Regions from separate parts of the Gordonia alkaliphila genome, predicted to be linked through region 2. Evidence: predicted binding sites of a transcription regulator. Region 2 holds the regulator's gene; the other holds the start of a gene.
The links. The regulator LexA, encoded in region 2, represses DNA repair genes until DNA is damaged. The targets are predictions, from matches to a motif close to CGAACANNTGTTCG.
Positions count from the first base shown of each region.

Region 1 (4,414 bases), on a different contig from region 2:
CGTGGTGGCCGCGGTGTGTGGCTACATGGCCGGTCTGATCGGATCGTCGAATAGCCCGATCTCCGGCGTCGGCATCGTCGTCGTGCTGCTGGCCGCACTCCTGCTGAAGCTGACCCACGGCTCCGAGGATGCGCTGGCGATGACCGCGTACACACTGTTCACAGCCGCCGTGGTGTTCGGCGTCGCGACCATCTCCAACGACAACCTGCAGGACCTCAAGACCGGCCAGCTGGTCGGTGCGACGCCGTGGAAGCAGCAGGTGGCCCTCATCATCGGCGTGTGCTTCGGCGCCGTGATCATCCCGCCGGTGCTGGGGCTGATGAACACCGCGTTCGGTTTCGCCGGTGCCCCCGGCGCCAAGGCCGACGCCCTGGCGGCCCCGCAGGCGGCGTTGATGTCGTCGTTGGCGGAGGGCATCTTCGGCGACGAACTGGACTGGGGCCTGCTCGGTCTCGGCGCGGTGATCGGTGCCGTGGTGATCGTGCTCGACGAGGTCCTCAAGCGCACCACCAAGAGCCTCCGCGTCCCGCCGCTCGCGGTCGGCATGGGCATGTACCTGCCGATGGCCGTGACGCTGATCATCCCGATCGGTGCGTTCATCGGCCGCGCCTACGACAAGTGGGCCGAACGCGACGTGACCGATGCGGCGCGCCGCAAGCGTCTCGGCGTCCTGATGGCGACCGGCCTGATCGTCGGTGAGAGCCTGTACGGCGTGATCTTCGCCGGCATCGTCGCCGCCAGCGGCAAGGACGAGCCGCTGCAGTTGCCGTTCATCCCGGACGGGTACGGCAACTGGGCACAGCTGGTCGGCGTGATCGTCTTCGCGGCGCTGGTGGTCTGGCTGTACCGGAAGACGCGCAGCGTCGCCTCCGCGCCGTACGATGGTCCGCCGGTCAAGTCGGTGCTCTGAAACAGGTACCCCGGACATGACTGACGGCCCGACCGGCAGTGCCGGTCAGGCTGTCAGCAGTAGGTCCAGGATCGCCTCGGCGCCCGATTCGTGGGCCGACGCGTCCTGATCCGGATCGGGCGGCGGAATGTCGGTCAGATCGACGATCCGCAGCGGCGACGGGCGGGGCCGTTCCAGCGGTCGCGTCGTCGGTTCGGCGAGGCCGTCGTCATCGGACTCATCGAGTCGGTTGTGCGCACCCGGAACCTGGTGGTGCGGGGCGAGTTTCTCCGGGTGGAAGACGGGATTGATCTGCCAGGGGCCCTCGCGCCCGGCCGGTCGCCAGCCGACGCGCCCGGCATCGGTGGCAGCGGCGCCTGCCGCCGACTGGGCGGGCAGCACGGTGTTCTCCCACTGGCCGCGGTGTCGGCCGCTCCATCGATTGTGGCGGCCGCAGGCGCCGCCCAGATGGTCGATGTCGGTGACGCCGCCCTCGGCCCAGTCGGGCATGTGGTGGATCTCGGTGCGGTGGAACGGGACCGTGCAGCCGGGGCCGGTGCAGCCTCGGTCCCGGCCGAACAGCGCCAGCCGCTGGGCCAGGGACGCGAAGCGATTGCCGCGCCCGAGGTAGAGCACCTGGGACGTGGCGCCGGCGAACACTTCCAGATACGGAACGGCGTGCGCGGCATACTCCACCAGATCGGTGACCGGCAGCCGGGTGCCGGTCGCGGTGAGTGCAACACCGGACTGTCGGGCCAAGTCCTCGTCGGACACGGTGATCACCACCTGCGACGGGATGCGCTCGGGGGCAGGCTGACCGGCCAGCGCCATCGCCCACCGGCAGAGGGCGCGCAGGGCGTCGTGCTGGCGTTGGCCGAAGAGGCGATCGTCGCGCGCCGCAGCGGCGGCGAGCCGGGTGGGATCCAGTCCGGGTTGGTCGGCGGCGCCGCTCGGGGAGTCGGGATCGTCGGGGTTGTTCATTCCGGGCGCGGCCCACTGCGTGAGGACTACCTCGAGGTCGGCGCGGAGGGCCGGGGTCAGCATGGCGCGGACCTTGCTCATCAGCTGCCGGTCCTGCGGCTGCAGCACGAACATCCGTTGGCGCTTGCGTTCTCGATCGTCGGTGAGGGCGCCGTCCGGATCGAGATAGGCCAGCAGTCGGTTGCCGACGGTGATGACGCCCTGCGGATCGAGGCGGCGGGCGGCCTCGGCCAGTGAGGCTTCGGCGCGGACACGGTCCTCGTGGCTCACCGAACTCGGGATGCGGTCCATCACTTGCTCGATCACGGTCACGTGTTCGCGGCCGATCTGGCCCGCGGCCAGTGCGGCGGCCGTCTCGACGAGGCGCGGCTGCAGGCGCTCGCCGGTCATCGAGGTGAAACGGCCGACCGCCTTGGCCGACGAGGAACGGCGCCGTGCTTCGCCGACTCCGAGGCGCAGGCCCTCGGCGTAGAGGTCGTACATGGACGTCGACCCGGCCACCCGGTAGGCGCTGCGGTCGGAGATCTCCACGTAGAGGGCGGTGTCGAAGATCTCGCCCTTGCGGCGGGTGCGCTCCCGAGCCTCGAGTAGGTCGATGAGGACGCCCTCGCGGTGGGCTGCCAAGGCGCTCTGCTGCAGGCGATTCTCTGCGGCTTCCTGGACGGCGAGGAGCTGATCGTCGTGCAAGTCGGCCAGCAGGGCGGCGGCGTCGAAGTTCGCGTCGTGCACGTCGATCACCTCCTTTTCGCAGGTCAAGACAGTTGTCGCTACTTTCACTCTCCACTGTACGCCGAAAAGTGAGTAAAGCAATAGATTTCTCACATATATGTTCGAAGCGAGGAGATGCATTCACCCCGTTGTTGCGAGAGTGGTAGGCAGGACCGGCGGTAGCGGAGGTGTGTCAGCCGAAGAACGGCGAGGCGAGCCAGGCCCATTCGATGCCGACCCAGCCGGCGAACAGGGCGAGTCCGCCGGTGACCCAGAGTGTGGCGAGCACGATTGCGCACGTGCCGATCGCAAGCAGGGCCTGTGCCAGGAGGTTGCCGTCGATGTACTTCCGGTAGACGTCGTTCAGCAGGCCCATGACTGTGTGCCGCAGTTTCGCGGCCCATTCGAGTTCCTGCGACAGGATCAGCAGACCGAGGAAGACGATGGCCCACCCCGGGCCGGGATAGGGGATGGTGACGGCACCGACGGCGGTGACGAGAACACCCACCGTGATCGTGACGTACCGAAGCAGATGTCCGAGCGGGTGGTTGTGTCGGATGTGCTGATAGCGGATGCCGAGGCGCTTGACGTAGCCCGGGGACGAGTCGCCGGCGTCGGGTGACTCGGGGACGTCGGTTGCGTCGCCATCGGGGCTCGGTTCGGCGGGCATGCGGGAGTCGCTTTCGTCAGGTGAAACGGACGGTAGCGCGCAACTGCGCGGCCAGGTTGGGGCCGACGTTCATCGGCCAACGATGCATGATGTACTCGGCCGCCTGGTCCACGGCGAGTTGGCGGGTCGAGTTGCCGATCCGCACCCAGAATTCGCGCGGGGCATTCTTGGACGGCGCGAGGTACACCGGACGCGGCGACGCTGTGACGCTGATCCGGCAGACCTCGCGGGGCCCGTCGGCGGTGGGGAGCGATTCGATGGCGATGTCGGCGCTCGCGGCGGCGTTCTGGCCGAGTCCGGCGGCCACCAGGTCGTTCATCCAGAGTTCGTAGCGGTCGGCGTCGGACGTGCGCAGGGTCTGGTAGTCCGCGTCGAGCCCGAGCGGATTTCCGGCGTCGTCGGCCCCGATGATCAGGGTGCCGCCGTCGGAATTCAGAAATGCCGCAAGGGTTTTGACGATCACTAACTCCATGCGGGGATCCTTCTCCCCGGTCTTGAGGTTGACGCGCGCGGTGGACTTGAACTCCACCCGGTCTGATTCTCCGGCGGCCAGCAGGTCCGGAATGCTCGTCGGTACCGGTCGTTGGAGTCGGGCGGCGAGGGCGCTGTAGAGGCCGATCGCGGCGATCGAGCCGATCAGGCACGCCAGGATGGGGATCGGCGAGACCAGGCGGGTGGCCGAGGTGCCAGCGCCGACGATCAGCAGTCCGACAGCGGACCCGATGATGGCGACGACAATTCCGGTGGACGAGCGCAGATCGGCTCGACTGCCGAGAAGCACCTGAGCCAACTTGCTCAGGACGAGTGCCGCCAGGAGCACCGCCAGCAAACTGAGGCCGATGATCCACAACGGCTCTTTGATCGTCGTCATTACCGCCAATCTACCGGGCCCGTTGACGGTCAGTGCAGGGCGATGGTTCCGCCGGCGGGGGTGTCGGTGGGTCTTCGCCGCCGCCGACACGGTGCACACCGACGCGGAGGAGCGCCGAGGCGGTCGACTAGGCTTCGGATCGGCCCGCTTGCGGGTCTCGGGGGCGATAGCTCAGTTGGTTAGAGCCGCGGACTCATAATCCGCTGGTCCCGGGTTCGAGCCCCGGTCGCCCCACCTTTACAGGTCTGGCCAGAGTGGGTCTTGCCAGCACCAGACCGCCGAGCGTTGTCACAGA
Region 1 covers NZ_BAABIE010000013.1:69,287-73,700, reverse strand. The annotation lists gene ABD989_RS13985 (OPT family oligopeptide transporter) at 1-910, shown strand, start outside; gene ABD989_RS13980 (HNH endonuclease signature motif containing protein) at 956-2,626, opposite strand; gene ABD989_RS13975 (PGPGW domain-containing protein) at 2,772-3,248, opposite strand; gene ABD989_RS13970 (AlbA family DNA-binding domain-containing protein) at 3,265-4,119, opposite strand; tRNA gene ABD989_RS13965 (tRNA-Ile) at 4,280-4,353, shown strand.
Region 1: ABD989_RS13980 (HNH endonuclease signature motif containing protein) is a predicted target of LexA. The motif match lies at 2,690-2,703, and genes of this name have one in related genera.

Region 2 (4,414 bases):
CAAGGAACCGGACGTGGCGTCGCTTCGCACCCCGGAACAGTTCGCCGCGCTGCGCGAGCGTCTGTCACCGGTGATCCGCGCCGCCGCACCGGAGTACTTCATGCACGCCGCCCGCGCCCTGGCCGCGCTCGGCCCCACCGCCCGCGCCGTCGACGCGCACAGCGGCAGCGCCGCGGCCGACGACGTTGCCGAGCAGACCGCGCACCTGATCTTCGACGGCTTCGTCGGCGAGACTCCGCTGGCGCACCTGCTCCATCTACCGCGCTACCTGTCGGCGGCCCAGGCCCGACTGAACGCGCTCCCCGGCTCCGCCGCCCGCGACAACGCCGGCCTCGACACGGTGGACCGGGTCATCGCGCACTGGAACCGACGACTCGCGGCGCTTCCTGCGCACCGGCACGACGCCCTCAACGACCTGGTTCACTGGCAGTTGGAGGAACTGCGGGTCAGCTTGTTCGCGCAGCAGCTGGGGACCTCGGGACCGATCTCGGAGAAGCGGGTGATGAAGGCCATCGAGTCCTTCGAGTGAGGCGGGCCTTCGAGTGAGGCTGATCCGCACGCAGCGGCGGTGGGTCAGCCGACCGGTTCGCGGCGCGAATCCTTGCGCAGATCGTCGATCTCGCGCTGAAAGTCGTCGGCGGATTCGAAGGACCGATAAACCGACGCGAACCGCAGGTAGGCCACCTCGTCGAGGTCCCGCAGCGGCCCGAGGATCGCCAGGCCGACCTCGTGGCTGGGGATCTCGGCCGATCCCGAGGCGCGGACGGTGTTCTCCACCGCGGCCGCCAGCTGCGCCAGCGAATCCTCGGTGACCGATCGGCCCTGGCACGCCCGGCGCACACCCTTCATCACCTTTTCCCGGTTGAAGGGCTCGGTGACGCCGTTGCGCTTGACCACCGCCAGCACCGCCGACTCGACGGTGGTGAACCGGCGACTGCATTCCGAGCACGACCGGCGGCGTCGAATCGACGCTCCGTCGTCGGAGGCGCGCGAATCAACCACTCGGGTGTCGTCGTTCTTGCAGAACGGGCATCGCATGCCCCCAGCGTACTCGGCGCCATCGCGGCCTCAGCGGTAGGCGGGCACCACGAGCGCCTGACCGGGGCGCAGTCCGCTGGCGTCGAGACCGTTCAGGTCGCGCACCGTGGCGATCACCGACGCCGCGGAGCGATCCGGAGCGATCCGCTCGGCCAACGACGACAGCGACTCACCGCTGCGCACGTGGACCACCTCGGTCTGGGCCGGCACGCCGCTGACGGCCTTCTCGTAGTCCTCACCGACCATGCCGAGCACGACGACCACGGCGGCCAGCGCGGCACCGAGGAGCACGCCGGCCGCCCAGCGACGACGCACCGCCGTCGAACGATCCACGGTGTTCGAACGGGCACGGGCCGCCCGAGCGGCGCTCGTGGTCGGCGACGCAGTGCGCTCGGCGCGCCGCGCCGGACGCGTTCGAACGCTCGGTGCCGGGCACACCGGGGTGGCGGCGGCGACCGCGCGCGGACGTCGGCCGGTGGCCCGGCAGGTGGTCTGAATCAGGGGAACGTCGCAGGTCATCGTGGTGGACTGCGGCAGCGTCGAGGCGGACGCGGGGCGGCGGGTCAGCAGCTCGGTCATCGTGGAACTCCCATCGTTCGTACGTTCGATGAACTCTTGTTCGATAGTTAACACCACGCCTCGGACATCCGCTACGACACGTCGAACAATTGTTTGATTTCTGTGACCTACTCGACTAAATTGGAGGGCGACCCCGATCGAAAGGAAGTTCGATGAACGACGGACCGCACACGTCGAACGTGGACCCGCTGTTGTCGACGGCCACCCTGGAGGCCTCACTGACGCAGCGTCAGCGCGAAGTTCTCGAGTACATCCGCTCCTCGGTGCGCGAACGCGGCTATCCGCCGAGCATTCGCGAGATCGGTGAGGCCGTCGGCCTCGCCTCCACCTCGTCGGTGGCGCACCAGCTGCGCACGCTCGAGCGCCGCGGGCTGCTCAAGCGCGATCCGCACCGTCCGCGCGCGGTGAATGTCCGCGACGAGCAGCGCACCCCGCCCCCGGCCGCCGATCAGGCGGATCCGAACGTCCCCGCACCGGCCTACGTCCCGGTGCTCGGCCGGATCGCGGCCGGCGGCCCGATCCTCGCCGAGGAAGCGGTCGAGGACGTCTTCCCGCTGCCCAAGGAACTGGTCGGCGAGGGCTCCCTGTTCCTGCTGCGCGTAGTCGGCGAGTCGATGATCGACGCGGCGATCTGCGACGGCGACTGGGTGGTGGTGCGTCAGCAGAACGTGGCCGACAACGGCGACATCGTCGCCGCCATGATCGACGGCGAGGCCACCGTGAAGACGTTCAAGCGGATCGACGGACACGTGTGGCTGCTGCCGCACAACGAGCACTTCGAGCCCATCCCGGGCGACGACGCCGCGATCCTCGGCAAGGTCGTCACCGTGATGCGGCGCCTCTGACGCCGGTTCAGCCCAATACCGCCCGGGCCGCAGCCCGGCCGTCGACGGGACTGTCGGCGGCCACTGCGGCCTGAGCGGCGGCGGCGCACTGGTCCAGCGTCACGGTCGCGAGCTTGCGACCCACCGGCGCGGCGGCGGCGGGCGCGCACGACAGCGAGCTGACGCCCAGCCCCACCAGAACGCAGGCCAACAGCGGGTCGGCGGCCGCCTCGCCGCAGACCCCCACCGGCTTGTCGGCTGCTCGGCCTGCCGCCCCGACCCGTTCCACCAGCGCCAGGACGGCCGGCTGCCACGGGTCGGTCAGCGCCGCCAATTCGGCGGACATCCGGTCGGCGGCCATCGTGTACTGCGTCAGATCGTTGGTGCCGATGGACACGAAGTCCACTTCGGCCAGGATCTTCTCGGCCTGCACCGCCGCCGACGGCACCTCGATCATCACCCCCGGAGTCAACCCGCGCTCGCGCACCTGCGCCGCGAACTCGCGGGCCTCCGCCACCGTCGCGACCATCGGGGCCATCACCCACGGCACCGCGCCGGCGCCGTCCGCGGCCGCCGCGATCGCATCGAGTTGGTGCTCACGGATCTCCGGGTGCGTCGCCACGATGCGGTTGCCGCGCACCCCCATAGCCGGATTGTCCTCGTGGGGATGGTTCACGAAACGCAGCGGCTTGTCCGATCCGGCGTCGAGGGTGCGGATCACCACCTTGTCGCCGTCGAAGGCGTCGATGACTTCGCGGTAGAGGCTCTGCTGCTGCGCCACCGAGGGCTCGTCGGGGCGCTCCAGGAAGGCCAGCTCGGTACGGAACAGTCCGACCCCGGCCAGAATGCCGAGATCGGCGGCGCTGCGCGCGGAGACACCGTCGGCCACGTTCCCCAGAATCGCCACGGCGTGCCCGTCGGCCGTGCGGCCGGGTCCGCGCCACTGCGCCACTTCGGCCGCCAACTGCTGTGCCGCCTCGACCGCCGCGGCGATCTGCTCCGCATCCGGGTCGACGCCCACCACGCCCCGTTCGCCGTCGACGAAGACCATGGCTCCCGTATCGACCCGATTCAGGTCGGCGACGGCCACGACGCACGGAATGCCGAGTTGCCGGGCGATGATCGCCGTGTGGCTCGACGGCCCGCCCAAGCGGGTGGCCAGGGCCACCACCAGCTTCGGATCCAGGCCGGCGGTGTCGGCCGGGGCCAGATCGTCGGCCAGCAGGACCGACGGCTGCTCGGGCAGTGGGATGCCCGGCTCCGGTAGGCCGAGAACCTCGGCGACCACCCGGTTGCGGATGTCGGCGAGGTCGGTGACGCGTTCGGCCATCAGCCCGCCGAGTTTGGCGAACATGTCGGAGATCGTGTCGATCGCCCGCACGGTGGCCGCGGCGGCCGGCGTGCCCTTCTCGATCAGTCCGGTGGCGGTGGCGATCCACGCGCGGTCCTTGGCCAGGGCGGCGGTCGCCGCCAGCACTTCCGCCGTACTGCCGGTGTTGGCCCGGGCCCGCGCGGTGAAGCGCTCCGCCACCGTCTCGGCTGCGGCGACGAAGCGTGCGGCCTCGGCCGCGCGCTCGGTTTCGGGAATCTCCGCGGCCGCGTCGACGTCGTACTCCGGCACGCCGGACACTCGGATCACCGGCCCGTAGGCGAGTCCGGATACGACCGGCGTGCCGACCACCGCGGCGACGGCCCCATAGTTCTGTGCGGTACTGCTCTCCACCTGTGCCATGTGATCGAGATTACAGTGAACCCTTGACTTGTCAACACGTTCACAGGTAAACACAGATATAACCAATCCAGGACGGGAGGGCTTCCGTGTACGCCGAAGAACGCCAACAGGCCATTGCCACCGAGGTGCGCAACCACGGCCGCGTCGCGGTGGCCGAACTCGCCGTGCGCTTCGACGTGACCGGGGAGACCGTGCGCCGTGACCTCGGGGTGCTGGCCGACCAGGGCGTCCTGGTCCGCGT
Region 2 covers NZ_BAABIE010000002.1:232,669-237,082, forward strand. The annotation lists gene hrpA (ATP-dependent RNA helicase HrpA) at 1-529, shown strand, start outside; gene nrdR (transcriptional regulator NrdR) at 574-1,038, opposite strand; gene ABD989_RS02985 (LysM peptidoglycan-binding domain-containing protein) at 1,069-1,617, opposite strand; gene lexA (transcriptional repressor LexA) at 1,770-2,462, shown strand; gene ABD989_RS02995 (phosphoenolpyruvate--protein phosphotransferase) at 2,470-4,173, opposite strand; gene ABD989_RS03000 (DeoR/GlpR family DNA-binding transcription regulator) at 4,260-4,414, shown strand, end outside.